Regions from separate parts of the Bradyrhizobium sp. LA6.8 genome, predicted to be linked through region 4. Evidence: predicted binding sites of a transcription regulator. Region 4 holds the regulator's gene; each other region holds the start of a gene.

Region 1 (7,755 bases), on a different contig from region 4:
TAGCCGCCGACATGCTGGGAGAGATGGCGCGGGAATTCGATCAGCTCGGTCGCAAGCTCGACCGCGAGGTTGATCATGGGATTGTTGGGATCGAGCCCGGCCTGCCTGACCTGCATGTCGTTGAGGCCCTTGCCCCAGCTTCCCCAGACGGTGTCGGCGAGCGCGGCGGTGACGTCCTCGGTCAGGCCCAGCGCCTTGCCGACGTCGCGGATGGCGCTGCGTGGACGGTAATGGATCACGGTGGCGATGATCGCGGCGCGGTGGCGGCCGTAGCGGCGATAGACATATTGCATCACCTCCTCGCGCCGCGAATGCTCGAAATCGACGTCGATGTCAGGCGGCTCCAGCCGCTCCTTGGAGATGAAGCGCTCGAACAGGAGATCGACGCTGGTCGGATTAACGGAGGTGATGCCGAGCACGTAGCAGACCGCTGAGTTCGCCGCCGATCCCCGCCCCTGGCACAGGATGTTCTGGCTGCGCGCATAATGCACGATGTCGTGCACGGTGAGGAAGTAGTGCGCGTATTTCAGCTCTGCGATCAGCGCGAGCTCTTTCTTCAGGGTCGCGCGAAGCTTGTCATCGATGTTGCCGCCGAAATATGTCTGCACGCCCGCCCAGGTCAGATCCTCCAGATGCCCTTGTGCGGTCTTGCCTCGCGGCACCGGCTCGTCCGGATACTGGTATTTGAGCTGGTCGAGCGTGAAATCGATCTTGCCCGCAAAGCGCATGGTCTCCGCGATCGCCTCGGGAAAATCTCGGAACAGCCGCGACATTTCGCGTGGCGTCTTCAGGAAGCGCTCGGCATTGGCTTCGAGCTTCCGTCCGACCGCCTCGATCGTGGTCTTTTCCCGGATGCAGGTCAGCACGTCCTGAAGCGGACGGCGGCCGGGATCGTGATAGAGCACCTCGTTGGTCGCGAGCAGCGGCACGTTTGCCTTGGCGGCGAGATCATCGAGCCGCGCCAGGCGGCGGCGGTCGTCGCCGCGATAGACCAGGCTCGCCGCCAGCCACACGCCCTCGGCGCGGCTGTCCTTAAGCTTGGCGAGAACATCCAGCGCCTGCGCGGGCTCGAAGCGATGCGGCAGCGTCAGGACCAGGAGCTGGCCCTCGGAAAACTCAAGAAGGTCGGCAAAAGTGAGATGGCATTCGCCCTTCTCGATCCGCGTGATGTCGTCGCCGCGCTTGCCCCTGGTGAGGAGCTGGCACAGCCGGCCATAGGCGGCGCGGTCACGCGGATAGACCAAAATGTCGGGCGTGCCGTCGATGAAGACGATGCGCGCGCCGATCAGCAATTTCGGCTTGTACAGCACCTTGTCATTGTCGAGCTCCTTGTAGGCGCGCACCACGCCGGCGAGCGTGTTGTGGTCGGCGATGCCGATCACGGGAATGCCGAGGATGCTCGCCTGATGCACATAGGCGCGCGGATCCGAGCCGCCGCGCAGGAAGGAGAAGTTGGTGGTGATGCCGATCTCGGCATAAGCGGGCGTGGTCATGCGAAGAGGCCGTGCACATACCAGTTGGGAGGAATGGGTTTGCCTTCGTCGTCGAACACCTCTCCTTCGTAAAGACCGTCGCGAAAGATCCAGAAGCGCAGGCCTTCGGCATCCTCGATGCGGAAATAATCCCGCGTCAATTGCTTGCCGTCCTGCCGCCACCATTCCATCGCGATGCGCTCGGGCCCTTCCACCCGCACCACCGCATGCAGCGCGCGGCGCCAGGTGAACTGATGCGGCGGGCCGTCGGGCACGGTCGCGAACGGCACCTTGATCGGCTCCGGTCTGTCGAACAGCCGCAGGGGGCGCAGCGGCGGCTCGCTCTCGGCGCGCGCCGGCCATTCGGCCTGCATGGCCGCGGCGAGATGGTGCTGGGCAGGCGCGGCCAGCACCGCACATTCGGGGATATGGGTATCCTCAGGCAAATGCACGACGACGCGCTTTCCGCCGATCCGCGCGGCGATGCGGTCGATCAGCGCGGCGAGCTCGTCATTGTCGTGGACATGGGCGTCGAGATCGCGCTGCTCCTGCACCACGATCTCGGTGCGGCTCGCCGACAGCCGCACCATGTCGAAACCAAAGCCGGGATCCAGCGGATCGGCGAGCGCATCGAGACGTTCGCGAAACAGCCGGTCGATGACTTTGCTTTGCGTCACCGGCCGCCCGGTCTCGACCATGATCGCGCGCACCACGCCGTCGGTGCGAAAGAAGGCGGCTTCCAGGCGCCGCGCACCTTTGCCCTGTTTCTCCATCGACGCGATCAGCGTATCGGCCAGCCGCGACAGCGTCATCGCGATCATGGTGTCGGTGGCGATCGGTTCGGCAAAGCGCTTCTCCACGATGTAATCCGGCAGCGGTTTGCGCGGATTGATCGGGGCATCGCCATGCCCCTGCGCATGCGCGAGCAGCGTCGAGAACCGCGCGCCGAACCGCGCCGTGATCTCATGCGGCTCGCGCGAGGCGACATCGCCGATGGTTTTCAGGCCGGCGCGGCGCAGACCAGTGGTGATGGCCTCGCCCGCACCGAGCGCGGACACCGGCAGCCGGCTGATCGCCGCCGCCTCCCCGCCATCGGCGACGATGGTGCCGGAGGCCTGCCGCGTCAGCGTGCGCGCGCAGACCGAGGTGCCGGCGATCGCCGCGCTGACGGCAAAACCCTGACGGGCGAGCGCGCGGACGAAGGTCTGCAACAACGCAGCCTCGCCGCCGAACAGATGCGCGCAGCCGGTGATGTCCAGAAACAGCCCGTGCGGCGGATCGAGCGCCACCAGCGGCGTGAAGCGGTCGCACCAGTCGGCGACGTCGCTGAGCGTCTTCGCATCGGCCACGACATCGGCGTCGAACACTTTCAAGTCCGGACACATCGCCCGTGCATTGGCCAGGGGCTGGCCGATGTGCAAGCCGAGGCGCTCGGCGGCTTCATTGAGCGCATGGATCACCAGCGCATTGTTGTCCTTGATGACAACGATGCTCGGATCATTGGCCTTACCCAGCGCGCCGAAGAACCGCTGAATCCGATCGATGGGCAGGCGCGGCAGCCACAGGCTGAGGATACGCCGACGGTTCACTGAACTGGCACTCATCACATTTCCATTCCATGATCCACCGGCCGCACGGGCCATGACGATTGCGCAAGAGCTCCGCATCGAAGCGCGGCGAGCCCCAGGCACTCCATGCCGGGCCCGGCGGCGAATGCGCCGCGCGCAGCATCCATCGCGTCTCCGCGGTCGAGGGCAGCGGCTGCGCGGCCATCCGCAACATCAGGCCGGTGACACCGGAGCCTTGCGCGGCCAGTGTCAGCTTGCGGCTCGCCACGAGATCGAACTGCCGCGTCTCACCCCAGAGCTCGAGCACGACGGCGCCGAGCGCGTCGCAGGCGAGCGCATCGGCCGAGGTCCGCAACGCGCTCTCGACATCGGCGGCGCGCACCATCACCACGCGGCGCGGATCGAGACCGATCTCGGCAAGCCCGCTCATCGACAGCGCGCCGGTCTCGAGTTCCGAAAAATCCTGCCGCACCCACAGCAGCGGCCGGCGCCGCGAGACACGCCCCGCAAGCCCCATGACAAAACCCGTCGCAGCGGTTCCCTGCCGGCCCTCGCAAAACACCTCGTGGATCACCGCGCGCGCGAGCCCGCCCTTCAGCGCGCTGTCGACCTCGCCGTGGCCGAGCGCGACGCGATCGTGCTGATGCACGACCTCCGCCGTCTCGATGCGCTCGATCTGGCCGCGCAAGGTCGCAAGCGCGTTCATCCGTGCGCCGCTCATATACGCCGCTCCTTCAGAGGTGATTGCCGAGGTTCTCAAAAATAAGAACCTGCGGCTGGCTCATTTGTTCATGATATGTTCTAATATAAAGCTAACAGCGGCCGGGGAGTCAATCGAATTGGTGCTCATCCGGATTCGTAAGCTGAATCAAAGGGATTCCACGATGGACGTACAACGCAAGCTGGAGATTCTGGCTGATGCCGCCAAATACGACGCGTCGTGCGCCTCCAGCGGTACCGAGAAGCGGGATTCCAGCGATGGCAAGGGCATGGGCTCGACCGCGCCGGGCATGGGCATCTGCCATTCCTACGCGCCGGACGGACGCTGCATCTCGCTGCTCAAAGTGCTCCTGACCAACGCCTGCAATTACGACTGCCTTTATTGCGTCAACCGCGCCTCCTCCAACGTGCCGCGTGCCCGCTTCACCATCGACGAGGTGGTCAAGCTCACGCTCGACTTCTACCGGCGCAATTACATCGAGGGCCTGTTTCTCTCCTCCGGCATCATCCGCAGCCCCGACTACACCATGGAGCAGGTGGTCAGCGTCGCGCGCAAACTGCGCGAGGAGCATCACTTTCGCGGCTACATCCATCTCAAGACCATTCCCGAGGCCGACGACGCGCTGATCGCGGAAGCCGGCAAATATGCCGATCGCCTCTCCATCAACATCGAGATGCCTGAGGAGACGAGCCTGCAGCAATACGCGCCGGAGAAGGACGTCCGCGCGATCCGCCGCACCATGGGCCGGCTGCGGCTGAAGCTCGACGAGGCCGAGGAAAACCGCAGCACAAAGACGAAGGCCAGGCCGCAGCGCTTCGCACCCGCCGGACAGAGCACACAGATGATCGTCGGCGCCGACACGGCCTCTGATCACACCATTCTCCACACCAGCGCCAATCTCTACGGCTCCTACAGGCTGCGGCGCGTCTATTACTCCGCCTTCAGCCCGATCCCCGATGCCAGCCGCGCTTTGCCTCTGGTACAGCCGCCGCTGCTGCGCGAGCACCGGCTTTACCAGGCCGACTGGCTGATGCGGTTCTACGGTTTCGACGTTGCGGAGATCGTTGATGACAGCGCGATGCTGCCGCTCGACATCGATCCGAAGCTCGCCTGGGCGCTGCGCCATCGCGACCGCTTCCCGCTCGACGTCAACCGTGCCAGCCGCGAGGAGTTGCTGCGCGTGCCGGGCTTCGGCACCAAGGCGGTCGAACGCATCATCGCGACGCGGCGCACCACCACGATCCGCCTCTCCGATCTCGCGCGGCTGCACGTGCCCCGCAACAAGGCGCTGCCTTTCATCGTCCTCAGCGATCACCGCCCCGCGCCGCATCGCCTCGACGAGGCGCGGCTGATCGAACGGTTCAAGCCGAAGGCAACACAATTGGGGTTTGGCTTCTGATGCAGTACATCACCCTCGACAATCAAACCGATTTCGACGGCTGGCGCAAAGCCGCACGCAGCCTCGTGCTTCATCATGTGCCGCCAACCGATGTCACCTGGACCGTGCAAGGCGGCGAAGCCGAGCTGTTCGCACCGCCCGCGCCGTCTCCGATACTTGAGGTGAACGACGGCACCTTCAATGTCTCGGCAAAATTCGTCGATCTCGCCAAGGCCGCGATCCTGCATCGCGACGGCGAGCGCTTTGCGATCCTCTATCGCCTGCTCTGGCGCTTGAAGGACAATCACGATCTCATCGAGGTCGCGACCGATCCCGATGTCGCGCAAGTCACGGCGATGGCACGAGCGGTTCATCGCGACGAGCACAAGATGCATGCCTTCGTGCGATTCCGCGAGTTCGGCCGCGAACGCGCGGCGCATTACGTCGCCTGGTTCGAGCCGGAGCATTACATCGTCGAGCTCGCCGCACCGTTCTTCGCCAAGCGCTTCGCCGACATGCCCTGGTCGATCCTGACACCCGATCTGTGTGCGCATTGGGATGGCCACGCGCTCTCGTTCACGTCGGGCGTGAGCAAGAACGAAGCACCCGGCGAAGACCGGCTCGAGGAAACCTGGCGGCGCTACTACGCCAGCATCTTCAATCCGGCGCGGCTGAAGGTGAAGGCAATGCAGACGGAGATGCCGAAGAAATATTGGAGGAACCTGCCCGAGGCGTCGATCATTAAGCCCTTGATCGAGGATGCCGAGCGCATGACCGGCGCCATGATCGCCAATGCTGCAACCGATCCGCACAAGCCCCAGAAGCGGCCGGAGGCTCCGATGCCACGCAAGCTGGCTGCCGACGATCTCGAAGCGCTCCGCGAGGAGGCCGCGCATTGCCGCGCCTGCCCGCTCTACAAGGACGCGACGCAGACCGTGTTCGGCGAGGGCCCGAGAGATGCGACCATCATGCTGGTCGGCGAGCAGCCCGGCGACAAGGAAGACCTCGCCGGCCACCCCTTCGTCGGCCCGGCCGGCCAGATGCTCGACCGTGCGCTTCAGGAAGCCGGCGTCGACCGCAACAAGGTCTACGTCACCAACGCGGTCAAGCACTTCAAATTCGTGCCGCGCGGAAAGATCCGTCTGCACCAGAAGCCGGCGACGCCGGAGATCCGGGCGTGCCGGCAATGGTACGAGCGGGAAGTTTCGGTAATCCAGCCCGAGCTCATTGTGGCAATGGGCGCCACCGCCGCGCAGAGCGTGTTCGGCAAGATCACCCCGATCGGCAAGACCCGTGGCCGGCTCATAGACCTGCCCGACGGGCGCAAGGCGCTGGTGACAGTGCACCCGTCCTATCTGCTGCGACTGCCCGATCCGGAAGCCAAAGTGCTGGAATATCAGCGCTTTGTCGAAGACCTGAAGATTGCCGCCGGTTTGCAGAAGAAAGCCGCACGCGCCGCCTAAATACTGGCAAATACTGGAGGGAAAGCGACTTTACGACGCAGCTGTCATCCAGCCTTCAAATCCATCGCGGACAATAGCCCTTCAAATTAGTTAAGGGGGCGTCCAAAAATGACAGATGTTGCATTCGACCGTGCGGTAGGCGATCCGACGCCTGTCCAGCCGGCTTCCAGGCCAAATCTCGACAAGGGTTTTAACCCGCTAACGATGATCCTGTTCTTCGGCATCCTTGCCGCAGGCCTGCTGTTCGTTGCCTACAGCATCTATGTCGACGTCAACGCGACCGGCACGAAGGTGACGACCTTCCTGCCCTACATCCTCTTGTTCGTCGCGCTGCTGATCGCGCTCGGCTTCGAATTCGTCAACGGCTTCCACGACACCGCCAACGCGGTGGCGACCGTGATCTACACCCATTCGCTGCCGGCTGAATTCGCGGTGATGTGGTCGGGCTTCTTCAACTTCCTCGGCGTGCTGCTGTCCTCCGGCGCGGTCGCCTTCGGCATCGTCTCGCTGCTGCCGGTCGAGCTGATCCTCCAGGTCGGCTCCAGCGCCGGCTTCGCCATGGTGTTCGCACTCTTGATCGCCGCGATCATCTGGAACCTCGGTACCTGGTATTTCGGCCTGCCCGCCTCCTCCTCGCACACGCTGATCGGCTCGATCATCGGCGTCGGCATCGCCAATGCCGTCATGCGCGGCCGCGACGGCACCTCGGGCGTCGACTGGAGCAAGGCCACCGAGATCGGCTACGCGCTCCTGCTGTCGCCGCTGTTCGGTTTCATCTGCGCCGCCGTGCTGCTGCTGCTGCTCAAGTTCATCGTGCGCAACCCTGCGCTCTATGCCGCGCCCGAAGGCAACAAGGCGCCGCCGCTCTGGATCCGCGGCCTGCTGATCGCAACCTGCACCGGCGTCAGCTTCGCCCACGGCTCGAACGACGGCCAGAAGGGCATGGGCCTGATCATGCTGATCCTGATCGGCACCGTGCCGACCGCTTACGCGCTCAACCGCGCGCTGCCGGAGAGCCAGGTCGCCCAGTTCCAGAAGGTCTCGGAGGCAGCCTCCAAGGTGATCGCGGCCAAGGGCGCCGGTCACTCGATCATCGGCGATCCCCGTCCTGCGGTGACGCAGTACATCACCTCGCACCACATCAGCGAAGGCA
Region 2 (7,755 bases), on a different contig from region 4:
AGGGTCGTGGGCGCGGCCGTCGCGGCGGTCGTCAGCTCTGCCGAAAACCCATCCGGAAGGCGCCCCAGTGCTTGCCGCGGATCACGATCGGCGAGGACAGGTCCTTCATCAGCACGAACTGTCCGCCGCCCATGTCGCGGCGATAGGTCTGGAGCAGGAACGGTTTTGTGTTGGCCGCGACCTTCTTCACCGCGCGGTCGCTGAACAGGCGGCGGTTGCGGCAATTGGCGTTGTTCCAGACGGGATCCTTGCCCTGCGGGAGGCGGTAGTTCGGGTTGTGGGTCGGCAGATAGCCGCCCTTGGCCCAGGCGACGCAGAACACGATGCGGGGATCTGACTTCTGGATCGGGTCCTGGATGGCGGGCAGCACGCGGTCGGTGAAGTCGACGTAGCTGGTCTTGTATTGCTTGGGATCGGTGCCGGGGATTTCCCGGTAGTTCTCGTCCATGAGCTGGTCGAGCGTGATCTCGCTGCGGTCGATTGCGGCCTCGAACTCGTCCGAGATCCGCTTTGCGGTCTCGACGACGACGCGGATCAGCGGCGCATCCGATGTCTCCACGCCGCTGTCGGCGATCATTGCGATCAGCGCTTCGGAGGTGTCGAGCAGTTTTGTCACGCGCTGATCGGCGTTCTTGAGATCGCGCGAGGACAGGTCGACGCCCTTGGCGAGCTCGTTGAGTTCGCTGATGACCGTGTCGCAATGGCCGAGATTGGAGGTCGCGGCGCGCGTGACGCTGTCGATCTCCGCTTCCACCGAGGCAAAACCCTGCTGGACCCGCGAGATGATGCCGGAGATCTGCTGGGCGCCTTCGCCGGCAGTCTTGGCGCGTTGCGAGGCGTCGCTGCTCTCGCCGATCAGGCCTTCGATCTGGCCGTCGAGATCGCGCACGGTGTCGGAGATCTGATGCGTGGCCGCACGGGTAGCCTCCGCGAGATTCTTGACCTCGCTTGCCACCACCGCAAAACCGCGGCCGGCATTGCCGGCGCGGGCCGCTTCGATGGTGGCGTTGAGCGCGAGCAAATTGGTCTGCTTGGCGATCGCCTCGATCGAGCCGGACACTTTTGCCACCTGCGCCAGCGCCGAGCCGACGGCGCTCAAGCGCGCCTCGATCCGCTCCACGGCCGCGACGAGCTCGGAGATGTGGCTGACCGCGGTGTCGACCGCGCCGCGCGACTGCGCGATCTCGCCGACCGCCGCCGATGCGGTCGATTGCACCGCTTGTGAGGCGTTGGCGATATCGTGATTGGCCGAGACCATCGTCTCGGCCGTCTCCTGGAGATGATGGAACCGTTCGGACTGGTTCGCGACGCGGTTTGCGACTTCCTGGACGTTGCCGGCGATGTCGGCGAGCTCGACGCCGAGGCCGCCGATGCGGTCGGCGAGCTGGTCGATCAGACGTTCGGCAAGTGTCCGGTTGGAGCCGGTGTCCAGGACTGCCAGTTGTGCGACGGACATGTTTTGAGAGTCCTCCAGTCAGAGCCGTTCGCCGGCCCTCCGCGGCATTCCCATTCCAATTCCAGCCTTAAAGGATGATTCGCGGCCGGCGTCTTGCCTGAGCGTGCACTACAGTTTGTAAGCCGTGCGGAATCCGCCCCAGTGCCGGCCCTGGACGCGGATCGGAACGTCGATCTCGCGCATCATCACGGTGTTGCCGTTGCCCATGTCGCGGGCATAGCTCTGGACCAGGTACGAGCGCAGGTTGCGGGCGGCGGCGAGCCCTGCCGGATCGTTGAAGATCCGCCGGTTGCGGCTGTTGGCGGTGTTCCAGGCGACGTCGCCCGGCCGCTGCGGATGCGAATAAATCTTGTTGTGCACCGGCAGGAAGCCGTTGCGGTCGACCATGGCGCAGAACGCCATGCGCGGTTCCTTGGCGAGAAAGGCTTCCTGGAACGGCGGCAGCGCGCGGTCGGCCCAGTCCAGATATTTCGTGCGGTATTGCTGCGGATTGGTGCCGGCGATCTCCGCATAATCGGTGTCGAAGAGGTCGTCGATCCTGACCTCGCCGCGTGCAACCGCCTGCTCGAAAATCCGGGTCAGCGCCGTGCCGGCTTCCATGGCGCGGGTGACGAACTCGGTGTTCTCCTCGTGGATCGACCAGAGCCTGTCTTCGATCTTCTCGCTGAGATCGGCGTTGGGGCTGACGAATTGCGCGCGGGCACCGGTCTTGGACTGCTCGATCACGCGCAGGCGGCAGGCGCCGACGCCTTCGAGGGTGCCGTCGACGACGGCCTGCGTGGCAAGCTTCGCCGCCTCCGCGCCGCCGATCAGCACGCCGTCCATCGCGATCTCGTAGACCTGCAACACGCCCCGCGCGGTTTCGAATCTGAGATGGCAGGGCAGCCGTTCGGTCTTGCGGCGGTCGTCGTGCTCGCTCTGGCGCAGCAGCACCGCACAGCGCGATTTCAGCTTCCGTGCGAAGGTGGTGACGGCCTTGCCGGCGCTGGCGACGTTCTCGCCGTGGGTCTCGGCGGCCTTGGTTGCGGCATCGATCTCGGCCGCGCTCTCACCGACCGAGATGATGAACTGCGACGCGCTTGCCGCGTTGCCGGAGACCTCGCTGGTGGTGGCATTCTGCTCGGCGACCGCGCCGTTGACGGTGTCGAACACCGGGCGGATCGCCTCGATCGCCTGCGCGATGCGGTGCACGGCGTCGGCCGAGCCGGCGGCGTCGCGCTGGAGCGCGTCGATCTTCCTGGTGATCTCCTCCGTCGCGCCCTGGGTCTGCACCGCGAGCGCCTTCACTTCGGTGGCGACGACCGCAAAGCCCTTGCCGGCCGCACCCGCACGCGCGGCCTCGATGGTCGAGTTGAGCGCGAGCAGCGTCGTCTGCCGCGCGATCTGCGCGATCAGATTGACGACATTGCCGATGGCGGCGGAGGATTCACGCAGGCGGTCGACATTGGCGCGGGCTTCCTGCGCCGCGGCGCTGGCTTCGTCGGCGAGCTTGCCGGCCTCACGCACCTGTGCGCCGATGCCTTGCGCGGACTGGGTGAACTTGTCGGCGGCATGGGCAAAGGTGGAGGCGGTCGATTGCGCTGCATTGGTGCGGCCGGTGAGGGCGTCGGTGCGCTCGCGAATATCCGCGAGCGTTGCCGCGGTCGCCTCCGCGCCGCCGGCGACCGAGTTGGCGGCCCGTTCGAGCTGGCGGATCATGGCGCCGAGCTCGAGTTCCAGCAGTTCCAGGATTTCCCTGGCGGAATCGCCCTCGGCCGACAGGGCGGGCGCCGCGGGATCGACTGGCGACGGCGCGGCCTGTGGGGGTGCCACGGGCGCGGACAAGTCGGGCAGACGCTTCCGAAATAATGCGAACGCCATCAGGTCACTCTTGTCGGGGAACGGGCGGTTGCTATTTTCGCAGGCCGGAATGAAATCAGGGTTAACGGTGCCTGACTCCTAGGCACGGGACACTACGGTATTACCTTAAAGTCGTAGAGCCTCTTTCATTCCGGTGGGTTGGCGGCCTATAAGGCCGCGCTTCCCACGCTCACCTTTGGCGCACGATTCCTGACGAGACACGCATGGCCGGACATTCCCAATTCAAGAACATCATGCACCGCAAGGGGCGGCAGGATGCCCAGAAGTCGAAGCTGTTCGGCAAGCTGGCGCGGGAAATCACCGTCGCGGCCAAGCTGGGCACCCCCGACCCCAACATGAACCCGCGCCTGCGTGCCGCCATCATCGCGGCGCGCCAGGAGAACATGCCGAAGGACAATATCGAGCGCGCCGTCAAGAAGGCGCTCGGCAATGAGGGCGAGAACTATGACGAGATCCGCTACGAGGGTTACGGCCCCGGCGGCGTCGCCGTCATCGTCGAGGCGCTGACCGACAACCGCAACCGCGCCGCCTCCGACATCCGCTCCTTCTTCACCAAGTCGGGTGGCAATCTCGGCGAAACCGGCTCGGTCTCCTTCATGTTCGACCGCACCGGCATCATCGAATACGACCGCAGCGTCGCCTCCGACGACGCGGTGCTGGATGCCGCGATCGAGGCCGGCGCCGACGACGTGGTATCGAGCGAAGGCGGACACGAGATCTACGCCTCGACCGAAGGCTATCGCGACGTCGCCAAGGCGCTGGAAGCCAAGTTCGGCGAGCCGCGCAAGGCCGCCCTGATCTGGAAGCCGCAGAATACGGTCGCGGTCGACGACGAGACCGGCGAGAAGCTTTTGAAGCTGATGGACCTGCTCAACGAGCACGACGACGTCCAGCACGTCTACGCCAATTTCGAGGTGTCGGACGCGCTGATGGCGAAGATTGGCGGCTGAGGTCGCCACCAGCCCCAGATTCCGCTGTCGTCGCCCGGCTTGACCGGGCGACCCAGTATTCCAGAGACGTCTGAGGGAAACGGAGAAGCCGCGGCGTACTGGATACCCCGCTTTCGCGGGGTATGACCGCGTGTCTTGTGGTCGTCATCGCGGGCACCCAATCGCGACACCCCACTTCCCCTGTTACTTCCGTTCTGTTTCTGTTTCCCCCACCGCAGCCAGCCGCTATCACTGGCCCATGACTGCGCTCCCGATTCGCGGCCCCGTTCGCATCATCGGCATCGACCCCGGCCTGCGCCGCACCGGCTGGGGCGTGATCGAGGCCGAGGGCAATCGTTTGATCTACGTCGCCTGCGGCTCGGTGGAACCGCCGGACGATTTGCCGCTGGCGAGCCGGCTGCTCGCGATCCATGAGGGACTTGCCGCCGTCCTGTCCGGTCACAAACCGATGGAAGCCGCGGTCGAGCAGACCTTTGTGAACAAGGACGGCGTCGCGACGCTGAAGCTCGGCCATGCCCGCGGCGTCGCCATGCTGGCGCCCGCGATGTTCGGCATTACTGTCGCCGAATACGCGCCGAACCAGGTCAAGAAGACGGTGGTCGGCGCCGGCCACGCCGACAAGCACCAGATCGCGATGATGCTGAAGATTCTGCTGCCGAAAGCCGAGCCGCCGTCAGCGGACGCCGCCGACGCGCTCGCCATCGCCATTACCCACGCCCATCATCGCCAAAGCACGGCGCTCAGGCTGAAGGTGGTGGGGATATGATCGGCAAGCTCAAGGGCCTGATCGATTCCTACGGCGAGGATTATGTGCTCCTCGATGTCGGCGGCGTCGGCTATCAGGTGCATTGCTCGGCCCGCACGCTGCAGCATCTGCCTTCGCCCGGCGAGGCCGCCGTGCTTTCGATCGAGACTTATGTTCGCGAGGATCAAATAAAGCTGTTCGGTTTCCGCACCGATCAGGAGCGCGAATGGTTTCGCCTGCTCCAGACCGTGCAGGGCGTCGGTGCAAAAGTCGCGCTCGCCGTGCTCGGCACGCTCGCGCCTTCCGACCTCGCCAACGCGATTGCGCTGCGCGATAAGGCCGCGGTAGCACGCACGCCGGGCGTCGGCCCCAAGGTTGCCGAGCGCATCGTTACCGAGCTGAAGGACAAGGCGCCTGCTTTCGCCAATGTCGATCCCGCCGTCGTGCATCTCGCCGGCGCCGTCGACGACCAGCGCGCGCCGCGCCCGGTGGCAGATGCGATCTCTGCGCTGGTCAATCTCGGCTACGGCCAGCCGCAGGCGGCTGCCGCTATTGCATCCGCATCGCGCAGCGCGGGCGAGAGCGCCGAGACCGCGCAACTCATCCGGCTCGGCTTGAAGGAGCTGTCGAAGTGAGCGCGGCCCACTCCAATCCCGTCGCCGCCCTGTTTCGTCGCCTTTCGCGCGTGGCCGGTATCGTCGTGATTTTCTCCATTGTCGGGCCGCTGACGACCGCCGCGTTGGTTGCTGTGACGGTAACTGCGCTCGGCGCCGCGGTGCTGCAGATGTTTCTCGTGTTCCTCGAACTGGAAGCACTGCGTGCCCTGGTTTCGATCGCGGTCGTGCTGTTGGCCATCGTCACGATTCTCGCCTCGTTCCTTCCTGCAGTCGTCGCCGGCCTGATATTTGCGCTGGCGGCGGTCTACGCCGATCTCAACATGATCTGGATGGCGTGGCTCGCCGCGGCCGTGGGCGCGGCCGGCTTCGTCATGGTTGGCATGTTCGTCGTGCCCTCCGAAACCTCGGCGGTGATCGTGCCGAGTGTCCGTTCCGCGCCCGAGGCGCTGAAGCTTTCGGCGATGCTCGCCGTCGTCGCCGTCATTCCGGCCAGCCTGTGCTGGTGGCTCGCGAAACCGCTGCATCGTGTTATCCTGCCCGCATGACCACTCCCCCACGCATCGTCACGCCCGAGCGCCGCTCCGATGACGTCGGCGACACCGCGCTGCGTCCGCAATCGCTGTCCGACTTCGTCGGCCAGCAGCAGGCGCGCAAGAACCTCTCGATCTTTATCGAGGCGGCGCGCAAGCGTGGCGAGGCGCTCGATCACGTGCTGTTCGTAGGCCCCCCCGGCCTCGGCAAGACCACGCTGGCGCAGATCGTCGCCAAGGAGCTCGGCGTCGGCTTTCGCGCCACCTCGGGGCCCGTGATCGCCAAGGCCGGCGATCTCGCCGCGCTCCTCACCAATCTCGAAGAGCGCGACGTGCTCTTCATCGACGAGATCCATCGCCTGAGCCCGGCGGTGGAAGAGGTGCTCTATCCCGCGATGGAGGACTTTCAGCTCGACCTGATCATCGGCGAGGGCCCGGCGGCACGCTCGGTGAAGATCGAGCTGTCGAAATTCACGCTCGTCGGCGCTACCACGCGCGCCGGCCTCCTCACCAATCCCTTGCGCGACCGCTTCGGCATCCCGGTCCGGCTCAATTTTTACACCATCGAAGAGCTCGAAAGCATCGTCACCCGCGGCGCGCGCGTGCTCAATGTCGGCATGAGCGCCGACGGTGCCAACGAGATCGCGCGTCGCGCTCGCGGCACGCCGCGCATCGCCGGCCGCCTGTTGCGGCGCGTGCGCGATTTCGCCTCCGCCGCCGATGCCGCCTCGATCGACCGCAAGATCGCCGATCATGCGCTGAGCGCGCTCGAGGTCGACGCCGCCGGCCTCGACGCCATGGACCGCCGCTACCTCACGACCATCGCGCAGAACTATGGCGGCGGCCCGGTCGGCGTCGAGACGATGGCCGCCGCCCTGTCCGAGCCGCGCGATGCGATCGAGGACATCATCGAGCCTTATCTCATTCAGTGCGGCTATCTCCAGCGCACCCCGCGCGGCCGCCTGCTCACCTCGCACGCCTTCCGCCATCTCGGCATCGCCGAGCCCTCGCGCGATGCCGCGGCACAGTTCGGCCTGTTCGGCTCGGACGAGAGCGACGACTGATCTCGCGCAAATGGCGGGTGCAGCTACCGTCATGAACTTCCGGTAACCTTTGTGCAGACAGTCTGCACGAGGATGCGGGCCGTCTGCACGAGCGGACCCCAATTCCGCTCCAATCGGACCGCATCACAAAGCTGCATCTCCATCGGGCTTCCATGATCACGCGTCGTCATCTCATCCGTTCCATCGGCGGCCTGTCCGCGCTCGGCGTCTCGACCGCGGCCTATGGCGTCGGCATCGAGCCGCTGCGGCTCCGCGTCACCCGCTATCACCCGACCCCGCGGCAATGGCCGGCGGATTTTCCGCTCAAGATCGCCATCGTCACCGACATTCATGCCTGCGATCCCTGGATGTCGCTGGAGCGGATCGAGGGCATCGTCGATCGCACCAATGCGCTCAACGCCGATGTCATCGTGTTGCTCGGCGACTATGTCGCGGGTGTTCACCAGGTCACGCGCATCATTCCGTCGAGCGAATGGGCCAAGGTGCTCGCGGGCCTCAAGGCACCGCTCGGCGTCCATGCCGTCATGGGCAAT
Region 3 (7,755 bases), on a different contig from region 4:
CATCGCTGCCGCTTTCAAGGAGTTCCGCGACCAGTACGACGTCGGTGCCGATCCGATCGTCGTGCTGTCGGACCTTGCCGAGTTCGTCAATTTCGTCACCCGCGTGAAGATCGTGCCGGCGACCGCCGACAACGTCGCCTATGGCGAGACCGAGCGCGTGCGCGCGCGGGATTTTGCCTCGAAGATCTCGATGCGCGTACTGTCGCGGATGTGGCAGATGCTGCTCAAGGGCATCACCGAGGTGCAGGCCGCGACGCGCCCGGCAGCGGCCGCCGAGATGGTGCTGGTGCGCATCGCCTATGTCGCCGACCTGCCGACGCCGGACGAAGCGATCAAGATGCTGGAGCAGAACGGCGGCGGCTCGCCGGTCGTGGGCGGCGGAAGTGCCGCGCGCAGCGGCGCGCCGGGTGCGCCGGTGGCCTCCGCGGCGCCGGTTGCCTCGGCTGCACCCATGCGCGCACCGACTTCGTCACCGTCCGGGTTCGGTGGCGGTGCAGCCCGGCCGCAGATGGCGGCGCCCGCGCCGGATCCGCAAGGGGCCGCGCCCCAGCTGCGCATCACGAGCTTCACCCAGCTCGTCGCGGTCGCCGGGCAGAAGCGCGATCTCATGACCAAGGCCGCGCTCGAAGGCGACATGCGCCTCGTTCGTTTCGAGGAGGGCCGGCTGGAAGTCGCGCTCGAGCCCAACGCCTCCAAGACCATGATCTCCGAGCTCGCGCGAAAATTCGAGCTCTGGACCGGCCGGCGCTGGACCGTGATCGTCTCCAACGAGCAGGGCCAGCCGACGCTGCGTTCGGTGAACCACGCGGCGAAGCAGGAACATGCGCGCTCCGCCGAAGCGGATCCGCGCGTGCAGGAGGTGCTGTCGCGTTTTCCCGGTGCGAAGGTCGTCGAGGTCCGCAGGCTTGCCCCCGAGGCGCCGGAAACCAATATGAATGCGGACTATGGCAGTGACGATCCGCCCGATGGTTCCGACGGCGACGATCTCTAGAGCATGATCCGGACCCGAAGGGCCGCGTAGCGCAAAGTGTGAAGCGGTTTTCCGATTAGATCATGCTCAAACCAAGAGTTAAGGCGCGATGACGAGTCATCGCGCCAACCAAGGACAGCACCGATGGTCGATATTTTCGGCATGATGAAGCAGGCGCAGCAGCTGCAATCCAAGATGCAGGAGATGCAGGATCAGCTCTCCAACGTCGAGGTCGAGGGCATCTCCGGCGGCGGTCTCGTCGCCGTGCGCATGACCGCGAAGATGGACGTGAAGGGCATCAAGATCGATCCCTCGCTGATGAAGCCGGAAGAGCGCGAGGTGCTCGAGGACCTGCTCGTCACCGCCCTGGGCGATGCCCGCCGCAAGGCCGAGACGGCCGTGCAGGAGAAGATGCAGGCGCTCACGGGCGGGCTCAGCCTGCCGCCGGGTATGTTCGGCCAATAAGATGGGTTCGGTTGCAGGTCCCGAAATCGAGCGGCTGGTCCAGCTCCTCGCACGGCTGCCGGGCCTCGGTCCGCGCTCGGCCCGGCGTGCGGCGCTGCATCTGATCAAGAAGCGCGAAGCGCTGATGATGCCGCTGTCCTCAGCCCTGCAGGTCGCGCTCGACAAGGTCCAGGTCTGCAAGACCTGCGGCAACATCGACACGCAAAATCCCTGCACGGTCTGCACCGATCCGAAGCGCGATCCCGCCATCATCGTCGTGGTCGCCGATGTCGCCGATCTCTGGGCGCTGGAACGGGCCAATGCGACCCAGGGGCGCTATCACGTGCTGGGGGCGACCTTGTCGCCGCTCGACGGGGTCGGCCCGCAGGATCTCACCATCGACGCGCTGGTCGGGCGCGCGCATGCTGCCGAGGTGCACGAAATCATCCTGGCGCTGAACGCGACGGTCGACGGCCAGACCACGGCGCACTACATCACCGACCTGCTTCAGGACGCCAACGTAAAAGTAACCCGGCTGGCCCATGGTGTGCCGGTCGGTGGCGAGCTTGATTATCTCGACGAAGGTACGCTATCGGCCGCGATGCGGCAGCGGACCCTGTTCTAGCCATCCAGACTTACGGAACGGACGACATGACGAAACTTTTCGCCACTCGATCGGCTTTGGTCGCGACGATGATAATGCTGGCGACCCCGGCCATCTCCGCGCAGCAGGACGACGGGGCGCCGCCGCCGCCGAAGCCCGGCAAGCCAATCAGTGCCGGCGAGGTGCTCTCGGGCGAATTGAACGCAATGAAGGTGCGCGACATCAAGAACGCCGGCAAGCGGATTGCGATGTACCAGATCACCTCCGAGCCGCGTCGACTGCCGGCGCCGAACGGGCTGTGCAATCTCGAGACCGGCCCTGAGACGTTCCAGCTCGTCACTTCCAGCGACGCGCAGGCCACGCAGCTGAAATCGTTCGTCGGCAAGGCGATCTCGGTCAAGGTCGACGAAGTCGCCTGCGCCAGCGATCCCGGCCAGATGAGCGAAGCCGTGATCACGAAGTGGAGCTTGATCAAGAAGCAGTAGGGGGCGCGGCTCCAGCCGAGCTACCGTAGGGTGGGCAAAGGCGCAAAGCGCCGTGCCCACCATTCTCCCGGCGACGATTCAGGTGGTGGGCACGCTTCGCTTTGCCCACCCTACGGCATCGCGGGCGTAGCGCGTGCCGAGTTTACACCCTTACCGGCCCCAGCGTCTCGAAATGCCCGCGCTTCTGCAGCCAGGCCAGCAGCACCAGGCTCGGGATCGCCACCAGCACGCAGATCACGAAGAACAGCGGCCAGCCGGTCGTCTCCGCGACATAGCCCGCACTCGCTGACAGATATGTTCGTCCGACCGCCGCAAGCGCGGTGAGCAGCGCGTATTGCGTCGCCGTGTGCAGCGGATTCTGGCACAGCGCGGAGAGATAGGCGACGAAGATCACGGTGCCGATGGCGCTGGTAAAGTTCTCGCAGGTGATGGCAAAGGCCAGCGCCCATTGGCTGGTGCCGACGAAGGCCAGCCAGGAGAAGGAGAGATTGGCGAGCGCCTGCACCACGCCGCCGATCCACAGGCTGGTCGCCAGCGAATAGCGCCGCGCGAGGAAGCCGCCGGCAAAGCCGCCGATCAGCGTTGCCGCGAGGCCGACGCCCTTCACGATCGCCGCATAATCGTTGCGGGAAAATCCGAGGTCGATCACGAACGGCGCGGTCATCGTGCCGGAGAAGGCATCGGTGAACTTGAACAGCACGACGAAGGCGAGCGCGGCGAGCGCGTCCTTGCGCGACAGGAATTCCGAGAAGGCCCCGATCGCCGCGTGCAGCACGCGCGCGAACGCCGTCTCGGTTTGTGTCGCAGCTTCCGCCCGCGCCGATTGCTCGGGCTCGGTCGCGGCCAGCGCGGTGATCGTGCCGATCAGCACCATCGCCGCCATCACCACGTAGCCCCACATCCAGGCTGACGCGCGCGGAATGCCGGTGCCCTCGAAGCCGGACACGATGAACAGCGCGCCCGCGGTCGAGACCAGCATGCCGATGCGATAGGCTGCGACATAGGAAGCCATTCCGGCGGCCTGCTCGCTTTCCGGCAGGCTCTCGACGCGGAAGGCGTCGACCACGATGTCCTGCGTCGAGGACGTGGTCGCGACCAGCAGCGCGCCGAGCGCGACGTAGAACGGCGAGCGCGCGGGATCGGTCAGCGCCAGCAGCAGGATCGCGATGATCAGCAATAGTTGCGAGAACAGCAGCCAGCCGCGCCGCCGTCCGAACGCGCGGGTGAACAGCGGCACATGCAGCGCATCCACCAGCGGCGCCCACAGGAATTTCAGCGTGTAGGGCGTGCCGACCAGCGCAAACAGCCCGATGGTCTTGAGATCGACCCCGGCCTCGCGCATCCACACCAGGAGCGTCGAGCCCGACAGCGCCAGCGGCAGCCCGGACGAGAAGCCGAGGAACAGCACGATCAGCACCCGCGGTTGCAGGTACACGGCCAGGCCGTCGCGCCAGGAGGTGGGGGCCGTGTCGGGGCTGGCAGGGGAGGTCGCGTCGGGTGCGGTCATGGGGAGGTGTTAGCAGATTCTGGGTGCGCTGCCTCGTCTCCCTCTCCCCGTTCTTACGGGGAGAGGGCGGGGTGAGGGGCCTCTCTCCGCGTGCGAGATCGACGAGAGACCTGTACCCCCTCACCCGGATCGCAAGGGCGATCCGACCTCTCCCCGCAAGCGGGGAGAGGTGAACAACTCACTCCCCCGCCTGGAGCTTCCTCGGGAACAGCTCCGCGGCACCGGTTGCCACCAGATGCGGACCCTCCGGCGCGTCGGTCTTGCTGAAATCGAGCTCCTCGATTCTCCCCGCGCGTTTCTCGATCTTGTCGGCGGAGATCAGCACCTGCCGCACGTCCTCGTTTGCGTCGGCAAAATGCTTCTGCAATTTCAGCACGCGGTCGCGCAGGCGGCCCAAATCGTCGCCGAGCTTGATCACCTCGGTGCGGATCTGGTCGGCGGCGTCGCGCATGCGCGCATCCTTCATGATCTGCTGCATCACCTGGATCGCGAGCATCAGCAGCGACGGCGACACCAACACGACGCGGGCGCGATAGGCCTTCTGGATCACGTCGTCGAAACCGTCATGGATCTCGGCATAGACCGATTCCGACGGCACGAACATCAGCGCCATCTCCTGGGTCTCGCCAGCGACGAGATATTTGTCGGCGATGTCGCTGACATGCTTCATCACGTCGCCGCGCAGCCGCTGCGTGGCGATGCGCTTCTCCTCGTCGGTGCGCGCATCGTGCAGCGCGGTCATCGCCTCCAGCGGAAACTTTGCGTCGATGCAGAGCGGCCGCTGGTCGGGCAGGAACACCACGCAATCCGGCCGCTTTCCCGTCGAGAGCGTGAACTGGAACTCGTAGGCGCCTTTTGGAAGCCCGTCCTGGACGATCGCCTCCATCCGCGCCTGGCCGAAGGCGCCGCGCGACTGCTTGTTGGCGAGCACGTCGCGCAGGGTTGTCACCTGCGTGGTGAGGTCGGTCAGGTTCTTGTGCGCGTTGTCGATGATGCCGAGCCGCTCGTGCAGGGCGCGCAGGCTCTCCATGGTGTTGCGCGTCGAGTGTTCCATGGACTGGCCGACCCGATGGGTCACCGAATCCAGCCGCTCGTTGACCGCGCGCGCCATGTCGGCCTGGCGGCCGGCCAGCGCCTGGGTCATGGCGTCGGCTCGGCCGGCAGCTTCGCTCTGGGCGTGCAGCACCTGGCTGAGGCGCTCCTCGAGCTCGTCCGCGCGGATGGCATTGGCCATGGCGAGTTCCGCGCCGCGCCGCCCGGATCGCGCGATCACGACCGCGATCACCACCAGCAGGATGACGACGAGGGCGCCGAAGCCGATCAGCGCATCGATGGTGCGGACCGGCCAGTCGCCAGCCAGGAAAATGATCTCGTTCATGGCGGCCCTTGTAGCCGATTCGACACCCTCCGCGAACGAATAGCGAACGCTTATGGTTAATGGCCCCCTAATTTTTATGGTTAACGAAACCTGAAGTTTTATGGTTAGCGGAGGGTTAACGGAGTTCCTCGCCGCATTGACCGCATCCGGCATGCGGCTTAAATCGCGGCCATGGCCCTCAGAGAAATCATCATCCTGCCCGACAAGCAGCTGCGTCTGGTCTCCAAGCCGATCGAGAAGGTCACGACGGAGATCCGCAAGCTTGCCGACGACATGTTCGAGACCATGTACGACGCGCCCGGCATCGGGCTCGCGGCGATCCAGATCGCGCAGCCCTTGCGGCTGATCACCATGGACCTCGCCAAGCCTGACCCGGACGGCGAGACAAAGCCGGAGCCGCGTGTCTTCATCAACCCTGAAATCATCGCCTTCTCCGAGGATCTGTCGGTCTACGAGGAAGGCTGCCTCTCGATCCCCGAATATTACGAGGAGGTCGAAAGGCCTGCGAAGGTGCGCGTGCGCTTCACCGACCTCGACGGCAAGGTGCACGAGGAGGACGCCGAAGGCCTCTACGCCACCTGCATCCAGCACGAGATCGACCATCTCAACGGCGTGCTGTTCGTCGACTATCTCTCAAAGCTCAAGCGCGACCGCGTGATCAAGAAGTTCGAGAAAGCCGCCAAGCGCGCGGAGTAGCCACGTCCTCCGCCGTCATGCCCGGCCTTGTGCCGGGCATCCACGTTCTTTGCCGCCGCGAGCAGCGAGAACGTGGATGGCCGGGACAAGCCCGGCCATGACGAGTAACTTGCTCGTTCCCGAGGATTGTCTCGTCATATGTCTCTCCGCCTGATCTTCATGGGTACGCCCGATTTCTCCGTGCCGACGCTGCTCGAGCTGGTCTCGCACGGCCACGAGATCGCGGCGGTCTATACCCGCGCGCCCAAGCCCGGCGGACGGCGCGGCCTGCAATTGCAGCCGACTCCGGTCGAGGAAGCCGCGCGAAAGCTCGGCGTGCCCGTGCTGACGCCGAAGTCGCTGAAGACGCCCGAAGCGCTCGACGAGTTTCGTGCCTTTGATGCGGATGCCGCCGTCGTCGTCGCCTACGGCATGATCCTGCCGCAGGCGATCCTCGATGCGCCGAAGCTCGGCTGTTACAATCTGCACGCCTCGCTGCTGCCGCGCTGGCGCGGCGCCGCGCCGATCAACCGCGCGATCATGGAAGGCGATGCCGAGAGCGGCGTGATGGTGATGAAGATGGATGTCGGCCTCGACACCGGCGACGTCGCCATGGCCGAGCGTCTTGCGATCACGGACAACATGACCGCGGTCGATCTGCATGACCGTCTCTCCCGGCTCGGCGCCGATCTGATGGTGCGCGCGATGGCCGCGCTCGCCCGCGGCGGGCTCCAGCTCAAGAAGCAGAGCGAGGATGGCGTCACCTACGCCGCCAAGATCGACAAGGCCGAAGCGCGGATCGACTGGACCAGGCCTGCGCGCGCCGTGCTGCGCCACATCCACGGCCTGTCGCCGTTTCCCGGCGCCTGGGCCGAGCTCGAGAATGCGCGCGTGAAAATTCTGCGCTGCGAGCTGGCGAAGGGCTCCGGTGCACCCGGCGAGGTGCTCGACGACCAGCTCACGATTGCCTGCGGCGAGGGCGCGATCCGCATCCTCGAGCTCCAGCGCGAGGGCAAGGCGCGGATGCAGGCCACGGACTTTTTGCGCGGCGTGCCGGTGAAGCCGCCGATGCGGCTGGCCTGATGCCCCGCTACAAGCTCACCATCGAATATGACGGCGCGCCGTTCTTCGGCTGGCAGGTGCAGGACACGCTGCCTTCCGTGCAGGGCGCGTTAGAGGCGGCGGTGAAGGCGATGACCGGCGCGGATCTGCGGGTGCATGGCGCGGGCCGCACCGACGCCGGCGTACATGCGCGCGGCCAGGTCGCGCATGTCGACATCGAGAAGCAGTTTCCGCCGGGCCGTTTTCGCGACGGGTTGAATGCGCATCTGCGCCCGCATCCGATCGCGGTGTTGGAGGCCGAGATCGTCCCTGACGCCTTCGAGGCACGCTTCTCGGCCGTGAAGCGGCACTACCGCTACCGCGTCGTCAACACCCGCGCCAATCTCACGCTTGATATCGGTCACGCCTGGCGCGTGCCGCGCCGGCTCGATGCCGATGCGATGCATGCGGCGGCACAACGCCTGCTTGGCAAGCACGACTTCACGACGTTTCGCGACACCGAGTGCCAGGCCAAGTCGCCGGAGAAGACGCTCGACCAGCTCGACGTGCACCGCGACGGCCGCGAGATCACGATTCTCACCTCGGCGCGCTCCTTCCTGCACAGCCAGGTGCGCTCGATGGTGGGATCGC
Region 4 (7,755 bases):
AGCCGGGACGGCGTCGCCGATTACTTCAACGGCCTGCCGCGCTGGCGCCAGCCGAGCGCCGTGTTTTCCGAGGTGCGCGCCGCGCAAGCCAGCCCGGACCTGATCAACATGGCCGCGATCGTGTCGTTTGACCTCGCCGGCGAGAGGGCGGAGTTCTCGGTCAAGATGAGCTGGGTCATCCTCCGCGAGGACGGCGACTGGAAGATCGTCAATCACCATGCCTCGTCGCGCGCGCCGTTGATCTAGCCGTCGCGCTACTCCGCCTCTCTCGTCATTCCGGGCTCGCGCCAAGTGGCGCGCCCCGGAATGGCGATAGCAACGAACGCTGCCCCCGCGCGTTGGGGTGGGTCCAACAAGGAACCCACCATGCAGAACATCGCAGAGCATATGGAAGTCATCGGCGCCGATGGCGTCCACATCGGCACGGTCGACAAGGTCGAGGGCCATCGCATCAAGCTGACCAAGAAGGACAGCGGCGAGGGCAGCCACAAGGGCCACCATCACTTCATCGACAAGGGCCTCGTTGCCGGTGTCGAGGGCAACAAGGTTCGGCTCTCGCCCAAGGCGGACGTCGCCGTGACGATGGAAGAGGAAAAGTAGGGGGACCTTCGCTCCGTTCCTGATCCGTACCGCTATTCGCGCAGCCGCACGTTCCGGTAGCCTCCTGGCCTGTCGCGTATCGTAAGGTGCAGGGAATGGCGCAGCCGGACCGGCCAGTTCGGTCCCAGGGGATCGCGGGGACTTGGATCGCGGGGACTTGGCCCGTCGGCCGAGCTGCATCCGCGGGCGGCCTCGTGCCGGCAGGGTTCGACCTCTGGACGTCGCTGGCCGAGACCCTGCGCGAATGGGCGCGCGCCGAGGCCGGCGCCGGGCGATTGTTGCCGTGGGTGCCGGTCGCGTTCGGCGGCGGCATCGCGCTCTACTTCGCTGCCGATCATGAACCGGTGCTGTGGGTCGTTGCCGCAACGGCCATCGCGCTCACGCTTGGCGCCGTGCTGTTGCGGCGGAGCCGGTTGTTTGCGCCGGCGATCATGATCGCGGCGGTGGCGGCCGGTTTTGCCACGGCGACCTGGAAGACGGCGCGGATCGCGCACACGGTGCTGGCAAAGCCGCTCTATTCCGTCTCGCTGTCGGGCTTCGTCGAGACCCGCGACATCCGCGAGCGCACTGACCGCTTCGTGCTGCGCGTCACCGCGATGGAGGCGCAGCGCAGCGACGTCAAGCTCGAGCGCGTGCGCCTCTCCGTGCGCAAGGGGACTGCGCCCGAGGTCGGCAGCTTCGTGCAGTTGAAGGCGCGGCTGTTGCCGCCGTTGTCGCCGGTGCGCCCCGGCAGCTATGACTTTTCGCGCGACATGTTCTTCCAGGGTATCGGCGCCTCCGGCTTCGTGATGGGCACGATTGCGGCATCGGTGCCGCCGGACGCCGGTGGCTTGCGGCTACGTTATGCCGCCTTCATGCAGGGTCTGCGCGATGCGATGGACGCGCGCATCCGCGCCACGCTCGAGGGCGACAACCGGGTGATCGCGACCGCGCTGCTCACGGGCCGGCGCGATGCGATTACCACGCCCGTCAACGACGCCATGTTCATCTCGGGGCTGGGACATGTGCTCTCGATTTCCGGCTATCACATGGCGGTCGTCGCCGGCGTGGTCTTCTTCGCGGTGCGCGCGCTGCTGGCGTTGATCCCTGGAATGGCGGCCGGCTTTGCCATCAAGAAATGGTCGGCGGCTGCGGCGCTGGTCGCAGCCGCGTTCTATCTGCTGCTGTCGGGTGCGGAGGTCGCCACGCAACGCTCGTTCTTCATGACGGCGGTGGTGTTGATCGCGGTCATGGTCGATCGCCGTGCCATCACCTTCCGCACGCTGGCGGTGGCCGCGCTGATCGTGCTCGCGGTCGCACCGGAAGCACTTGTGCATCCGAGTTTTCAAATGTCCTTCGCCGCGACGCTCGGACTGGTGGCACTGGTGCAGATCGGCATGCCGAACCTGTTTGCGTCGCCCGATCATTCCGCGACCGCGCGGATCGCAATGTGGGGCGGACGCGAGATCGCGATGCTGTTCCTGGCCTCGCTGATCGCGGGGCTCGCGACCACGCCCTATGCCGCCTTCCACTTCCACCGCGTCACCCCGTTCGGCGTGCTCGCCAACCTCGGGGCGATGCCGGTGGTCTCGGCCCTGGTGATGCCCGCGGGCCTGTTGGGCTTGATTGCAGCGCCGTTCGGACTCGATGGTCCGTTCTGGTGGCTGATGGGGATCGGCATCGACTGGATGGTTGCGGTGTCGCGCTGGGTGGCCGCTTTGCCGGGCGCGATCGGCCGTATCTCGGCTTTCGGCATCGCACCGCTGATCGCTGCAAGCTTGGGGATCATCGTGATGGGTTTGTTGCGCACGCCGTTGCGCTGGGCCGGCGCGGTGGTGCTGTTCGCCGCGATCCTCTGGGGACTGCGCGCGCGGCAGCCCGATATCCTGATCGCCGGTGACGGCCAGAGTGTCGCGGTGCGGGGCAGGGATGGGCACTTGCATCTGATCAGGTCGAGCAAGGACAGTTTTCTTCTGAAGGAATGGCTCGCCGCCGACGCCGATCCGCGCGATCCCGGCAGTGCCTCACTGGCCGTCGGGGTGTCGTGCGACGAAGCCGGCTGCGTGACGCCGCTCGCCGACGGGCGCCTGGTCGCGCTGGCCTTGCGCATCGATTCACTGGCTGACGATTGCAGCCGGGCCGCGCTGGTGGTGACGGCGCGGCCGGCGCCGCCGGATTGCGCAGCGATGGTTGTCGACCGTCAGCGTCTCGCAAGGCAAGGCGCGCTGGCGCTGACGCGAAGCGGCGACGGTTTTGCGGTTCAGGCGGCGAAGACGAGGGGGACAGACCGTCCGTGGTCGCCGGCGGCGGCCGGCGAGGCGGATTTCAGCGCGAGCCTTGCGCCGCAGGCGGCGGCTCCCCGCAACCGCGACGCGACGCCATCGGAAGCCGACCTGCAGGCCGAGGATTGAGCGGACGGGTTACAGATACCAGGCCAGCACGGCGTCGAGCCTGGCGTTGCCGATCACCGGCAGGACGACCATCTGGCTCAGTCCAGAGGCGCAGGCCTGCGAGGCCGCGACCGAGACGTCACGCGCGAGATCGTCGTTGAGTGCGGGCATGCCGGTGGCCCAGGCCCCGCCGATGCTGCCTTCGCCTTTGGCGATGGATTTCGTCGCATAGAGCGCGGCGAGGTCGGTCTGCGCGCTGCAATCGCCGGCGCGGAAGACCAGCGCCGAACGGGCCTCGTCCGGGACCCAGATCTCGAAGCGTCGCGCAATCGGGGTCGCCCGCGCGGAGAGAAATGTCAGCACCCAGGTCTGATCGGTGCCGGTCCGGTAGGGAACGCCGACGCCGAGATTGATACCGACCTTGGCGGCGTCCTCCCAGCGCAGAAAACTCCTGGCATCGTGCAGGTCCTTGATGATCAGCGGCAGGCCGGCTTTCCAGATGCGGCCGGGCAGGCCGAAGCCGCGCGGAAATCTGGTATGGCGGGAGTTGAATTCGAACATGTCGGCGGTGCCGTAATAGCCGTCGACGAGCCCCATCTCGTAGGAGGTTTCGGCATCGTTGTGCCAGAGCTCGATCGCGCCGACATGGGCCTCGTCGTCGCCGCAGAACAGCACCATGACGGCTTGCAGGAATTCGCCTGAAAACACCGGCACCGCCACGCCGCAGGTCAGCCCGGCGGCGATGGCCTGATCGGTCCGCTTGAAATAGGAATCGGTGAATCTGGTGAGGATCACGGGGTGGCCGCCAGCCCAGGCCTTGCCGGGAAGCCCCTCGTCATATCCGAAGTGCAGATCCTCGCTCACGTCCCTAAACGCGGACAACCCTTCGCCGTAGAGGCCGCCGCCGAATTCCAGCCGCATGCGCGTGCGGTCAGGCACCCAGAGTTCAACGACGCGAATGAAGGTCTTCATCGAACGTGCCCGCCGTCTCAAGCCGCACCAAGCATCGGCCATTTGGCTGCGGAACGGACGTTCAAAATTCAGGCAGGACAGCGCAAACTTCGTGCGGTGGGAGACGCCACGGCTTGGTCCGCCCGATGGAGTTTCGCGGGACACAAACGACACCATCTCGCCGGCCTCGGCCGGCGATGGCGATTTTCAATCCTGGCCCGACCTGCCGGCCGGGAATGGCTGCATCAGCCGATCGGCAGGCGGGTGATGGTTGTCCGGCTGTCGGTGATGGTCTGCGGCTTGTGCTCGCGCTCGCCGAGCGGCTGGGTCACCGGTAGCTGCAGCACGGTCGCACGCTGGCCTTCGACCAGCTGCGTCACCAGCACGGATTTGCCGTCGGGGAATTCGATCGCATCATGATGGCGATCGGGAATGTGCGGATCGATCTTGCCGAATTTGCCGACGCGCGAATTGACGGTGCGCGTCCAGATCCAGCGATTGTCGTAGCGGACGTTGTCGGCGAAGGCGAGCTCCGTTCCCGGGAGCAGGCAGACCGCGACGGTCGGATCGGCCGCGGAGGCAAAGCCGCGCGTCGAGGTGCCGCGGAAGGTTGTCGTGACGATCGTCTCGCCGACTTCGGCGGGACGCGACGCGACGGCATGCAGGCTGTAGTCACACATCGGGTGCTCCTCATGCAGGGATAGCGACCCACGTCTCTTAATCGAGGCGCAGGCCTCTATCAGAGTGGAAATACCAAACGTTCTGCCGGGTTGTAGGCAAATCTACGGCTCGCCGCCGCAGGCCGCAATCACATTAACTTTCCCGAATCCACCAGGAACAAAGCCCGCCCCTTTGCATTCTGCAGGCGCGTGTCAGCGCCCCGCAGGCGCCGACCAGCCGGAATATTGCCAGCCCGGCCGCGACGGTTGGTCGACGGCGTCGAGGGCCTTGCGGACTTGCTCGCTCATGGCGGTATCCTTGCGGACATGGGGCCGCGATTGCGCGGCCAAGGCTTGCACGGCCAAGGCTTGCGACGCTGATGCTGCGATCAGCGCCACAGCAATTGTGCTCAGAACGATCCGGCGCATGACTTCTCCTCGAACCTGAAGGCCGCGAAGCAGGGCTGCTTCGTGCGGCGTGCCGAGGATTTACCGCTGGAGGAGGGGCCGGATAATCTGCGCGAAACCAGAAAGACTATCCAGCGGAAGCGGACAATCGTCCGCTCCAATCTCGGATCGGCGCCGCCGATCGAAAGCGCGCGGGGCGCCAAATAACCGATACCGGCACGTCCGGTATCAATACTTCCGGTACAGCCCGATCAGCTTGCCCTGGATCTTCACCCGGTTGGGCGGCAGAATGCGGACCTCATAGGCCGCATTGGCGGGCTCGAGCGCGATCGAGGCGCCGCGGCGGCGGAAGCGCTTGAGCGTCGCCTCCTCGTCGTCGATCAGCGCCACCACGATATCGCCGGTATCGGCGCTCTCGTTGCGCTGGATCAGCGCCATGTCGCCGTCGAGAATGCCGGCCTCGACCATGGAATCGCCGCGCACTTCGAGCGCGTAATGTTCGCCCGAGCCGAGCATGTCAGGCGGTACGCTGATGGTGTGGCTGCGGGTCTGCAAGGCCTCGATCGGCGTACCGGCCGCGATGCGGCCCATCACGGGGACCGCGACGGGGCGCTCGCCCTCGTCCGCCGGCGGGCTCGAAGTCGTGCGGACCTTGCCGAGATTGCCTTCGATGACGCTCGGCGTGAAGCCGCGGCGGCTGCCGGCAGCGGCCTGAAGCTCGGGCAGCTTGATCACCTCGATGGCGCGGGCCCGGTTGGGCAGGCGCCGGATGAAGCCGCGCTCCTCGAGCGCAGTGATCAGGCGATGGATGCCCGATTTCGAGCGCAGGTCGAGCGCGTCCTTCATCTCATCGAAGGAGGGCGGCACGCCGCTTTCCTTCAGCCGTTCGCTGATGAACCGCAGGAGCTCGTATTGTTTGCGCGTTAACATCTCGACCAAAATCCCCCGGTTGATGTCGTTCGATTCCGAGACGCTGAATTCAGCAGTAAGCCGCTACATTCTCGAAACAAATCATGAACGGACACTATATGTTCGATACATGTTCCGCAACTGCTTAATTTACCGTGAACGCGACAAAGTTCGCGGAACGCACGCGAACGAAGCGCTCAGACGGGCAGCCGCAAGACCTCGCAAGGCGTGCCGGCTTCGGCCTTCGGCGCGAATGGCGCGCGCACGAGAAGTGCCTGTGCCGCAGCGAGATTCGCAAGCAGCGAGGAATCCTGGTGATTGACCGGAAGGGCGACGAGCGTGCCGTCATCGCGGAGCTCGAGGCGTGCGCGCAGGTAATCCTCGCGCTGGTCGTTGGCGCCGACATCGCGGCCGAGCACCGCGCGTTCGCGGCGGTGATGAATCATCGAACGGCCCGAAAGCGCGCGAATCAACGGCACCATGAACAGGAAGCCGCAAACGTAGGATGACACGGGATTGCCGGGCAGGCCGATCACGCGCATCGCGCCGAGCCGCCCGTTCATCATCGGCTTGCCCGGCCGCATCGCGATCTTCCAGAACGCCATCGAGATACCTTCGTCCCTCAGCGCCTGCTGGACCAGATCGTGGTCCCCGACCGACGCGCCGCCGGTCGTGATCAGGATGTCGGCGCCGCTCTCCCGCGCGCGGCCGATGCCGGCCGTGGTGGCCTCCAGCGTATCGGCGGCAACGCCGAGGTCGATGGTATCGGCGCCCTCGCTGCGGGCGAGCGCGTGCAGGGCGTAGCCGTTGGAATAGACGATCTGGCCGTGGCCCGGCGTCGTACCCGGCATCACCAGCTCGTCGCCGGTCGCGAGGATCGCGACCTTCGGGCGTCGCCGGACTGGCAATTGCGGGTAATTCATGCCGGCGGCGAGCGCGAGGTCGCGCTCGGTGAGCCGGGCTCCCTTGCGCAGCAGCACGTCGCCTTCCGAGAAGTCGACGCCGGCGGGGCGGATGTGCCGCCCCGTTACGGCGGCTTCCTTGATGGTGATGCGCTTGCCGTCCGCGATCGTGTCCTCCTGGATCACGACCGCATCAGCGCCATCGGGAACGACACCGCCGGTGAAGATACGCACGGCCTCGCCGGCGCCGACCGATCCCGCAAACGGGCGGCCCGCCGCGACCTCGCCGATCAGGGTGAGCTGGGAGTCGATCTTCGCCGCATCGACCGCGCGCACCGCATAGCCGTCCATTGCCGACATCGCCTGCGGCGGCTGCGTGCGCCGCGCGGCGACGTCGCGCGCGAGCACGCGGTGGAAGGCTGCGTCGAGCGCGATCATCTCTTCAGGCAGCGGCTCTGCGCCCGCCAGCACCGCAGCGAGCGCGTCGGAAACCGGCATCAGGGCCACGGGTGAAAACTCCTGCTGGGCCCGTTCGGGCAAATCGGCGGCGAGAGTTCTAGCCGAGTGCAGGCGCAGAGGCAAAACAGTGGCCGCGCAGGATGATTTATCCTGCGTCATCCGCTCTGCGATGAAGGGTGAGCATCAAGTCCGCCGCGGCATGATCCAGAAAGCGAGACAGACCGGTACGAGGATGGCCATGGCGAGGACGAGAAGGACGAGAGCCACGGCCAGCATCGGTCAACTCCCCGGCGGCTTGTACGGACTGACGTCCGGCGCTGCGGGGCCCTGATCCTTGTCAGGCAGCGGGTCGGCCTGGGATTTCAGGTCGGCGGCCTTGCTGATCAGCTTGGCGGAAAGCTCAGAATCCGAGGTGGTCCTGGCGAATTTCATCAGCAGAGAGGCCTGCTTGGTGAGGTAGGTTTTGCCCAACACGACGATAAGCCCGATGTAGAATTC

Evidence for each region. Region 4 encodes LexA, which represses DNA repair genes until DNA is damaged. Its sites were predicted from a motif close to TGTTCNNNNTGTGTTCNG; they were not measured.
Region 1: ABIA90_RS00295 (putative DNA modification/repair radical SAM protein) is a predicted target of LexA. The motif match lies at 3,827-3,844, and genes of this name have one in related genera.
Region 2: ruvC (crossover junction endodeoxyribonuclease RuvC) is a predicted target of LexA. The motif match lies at 4,457-4,474, and genes of this name have one in related genera.
Region 3: ABIA90_RS37845 (DNA recombination protein RmuC) is a predicted target of LexA. The motif match lies at 5,420-5,437, and genes of this name have one in related genera.

What each region holds. Positions count from the first base shown of each region.
Region 1 covers NZ_JBEPQQ010000001.1:66,881-74,635, reverse strand. Annotated here, with positions in the region: gene ABIA90_RS00310 (error-prone DNA polymerase) at 1-1,493, opposite strand, end outside; gene ABIA90_RS00305 (Y-family DNA polymerase) at 1,490-3,076, opposite strand; gene ABIA90_RS00300 (ImuA family protein) at 2,979-3,761, opposite strand; gene ABIA90_RS00295 (putative DNA modification/repair radical SAM protein) at 3,925-5,160, shown strand; gene ABIA90_RS00290 (UdgX family uracil-DNA binding protein) at 5,160-6,602, shown strand; gene ABIA90_RS00285 (inorganic phosphate transporter) at 6,711-7,755, shown strand, end outside.
Region 2 covers NZ_JBEPQQ010000002.1:1,015,806-1,023,560, forward strand. Annotated here, with positions in the region: gene ABIA90_RS11855 (methyl-accepting chemotaxis protein) at 32-1,456, opposite strand; gene ABIA90_RS11860 (methyl-accepting chemotaxis protein) at 1,565-3,316, opposite strand; gene ABIA90_RS11865 (YebC/PmpR family DNA-binding transcriptional regulator) at 3,520-4,266, shown strand; gene ruvC (crossover junction endodeoxyribonuclease RuvC) at 4,505-5,032, shown strand; gene ruvA (Holliday junction branch migration protein RuvA) at 5,029-5,646, shown strand; gene ABIA90_RS11880 (hypothetical protein) at 5,643-6,173, shown strand; gene ruvB (Holliday junction branch migration DNA helicase RuvB) at 6,170-7,222, shown strand; gene ABIA90_RS11890 (metallophosphoesterase) at 7,375-7,755, shown strand, end outside.
Region 3 covers NZ_JBEPQQ010000011.1:31,420-39,174, forward strand. Annotated here, with positions in the region: gene ABIA90_RS37820 (DNA polymerase III subunit gamma/tau) at 1-991, shown strand, start outside; gene ABIA90_RS37825 (YbaB/EbfC family nucleoid-associated protein) at 1,115-1,435, shown strand; gene recR (recombination mediator RecR) at 1,437-2,039, shown strand; gene ABIA90_RS37835 (hypothetical protein) at 2,066-2,503, shown strand; gene ABIA90_RS37840 (AmpG family muropeptide MFS transporter) at 2,646-4,010, opposite strand; gene ABIA90_RS37845 (DNA recombination protein RmuC) at 4,189-5,388, opposite strand; gene def (peptide deformylase) at 5,560-6,084, shown strand; gene fmt (methionyl-tRNA formyltransferase) at 6,223-7,146, shown strand; gene truA (tRNA pseudouridine(38-40) synthase TruA) at 7,146-7,755, shown strand, end outside.
Region 4 covers NZ_JBEPQQ010000003.1:569,163-576,917, reverse strand. Annotated here, with positions in the region: gene ABIA90_RS16375 (nuclear transport factor 2 family protein) at 1-246, shown strand, start outside; gene ABIA90_RS16370 (DUF2171 domain-containing protein) at 367-600, shown strand; gene ABIA90_RS16365 (ComEC/Rec2 family competence protein) at 696-2,990, shown strand; gene ABIA90_RS16360 (GAF domain-containing protein) at 3,000-3,941, opposite strand; gene ABIA90_RS16355 (hypothetical protein) at 4,166-4,600, opposite strand; gene ABIA90_RS16350 (hypothetical protein) at 4,793-5,008, opposite strand; gene lexA (transcriptional repressor LexA) at 5,216-5,917, opposite strand; gene ABIA90_RS16340 (molybdopterin molybdotransferase MoeA) at 6,094-7,305, opposite strand; gene ABIA90_RS16335 (hypothetical protein) at 7,537-7,731, opposite strand.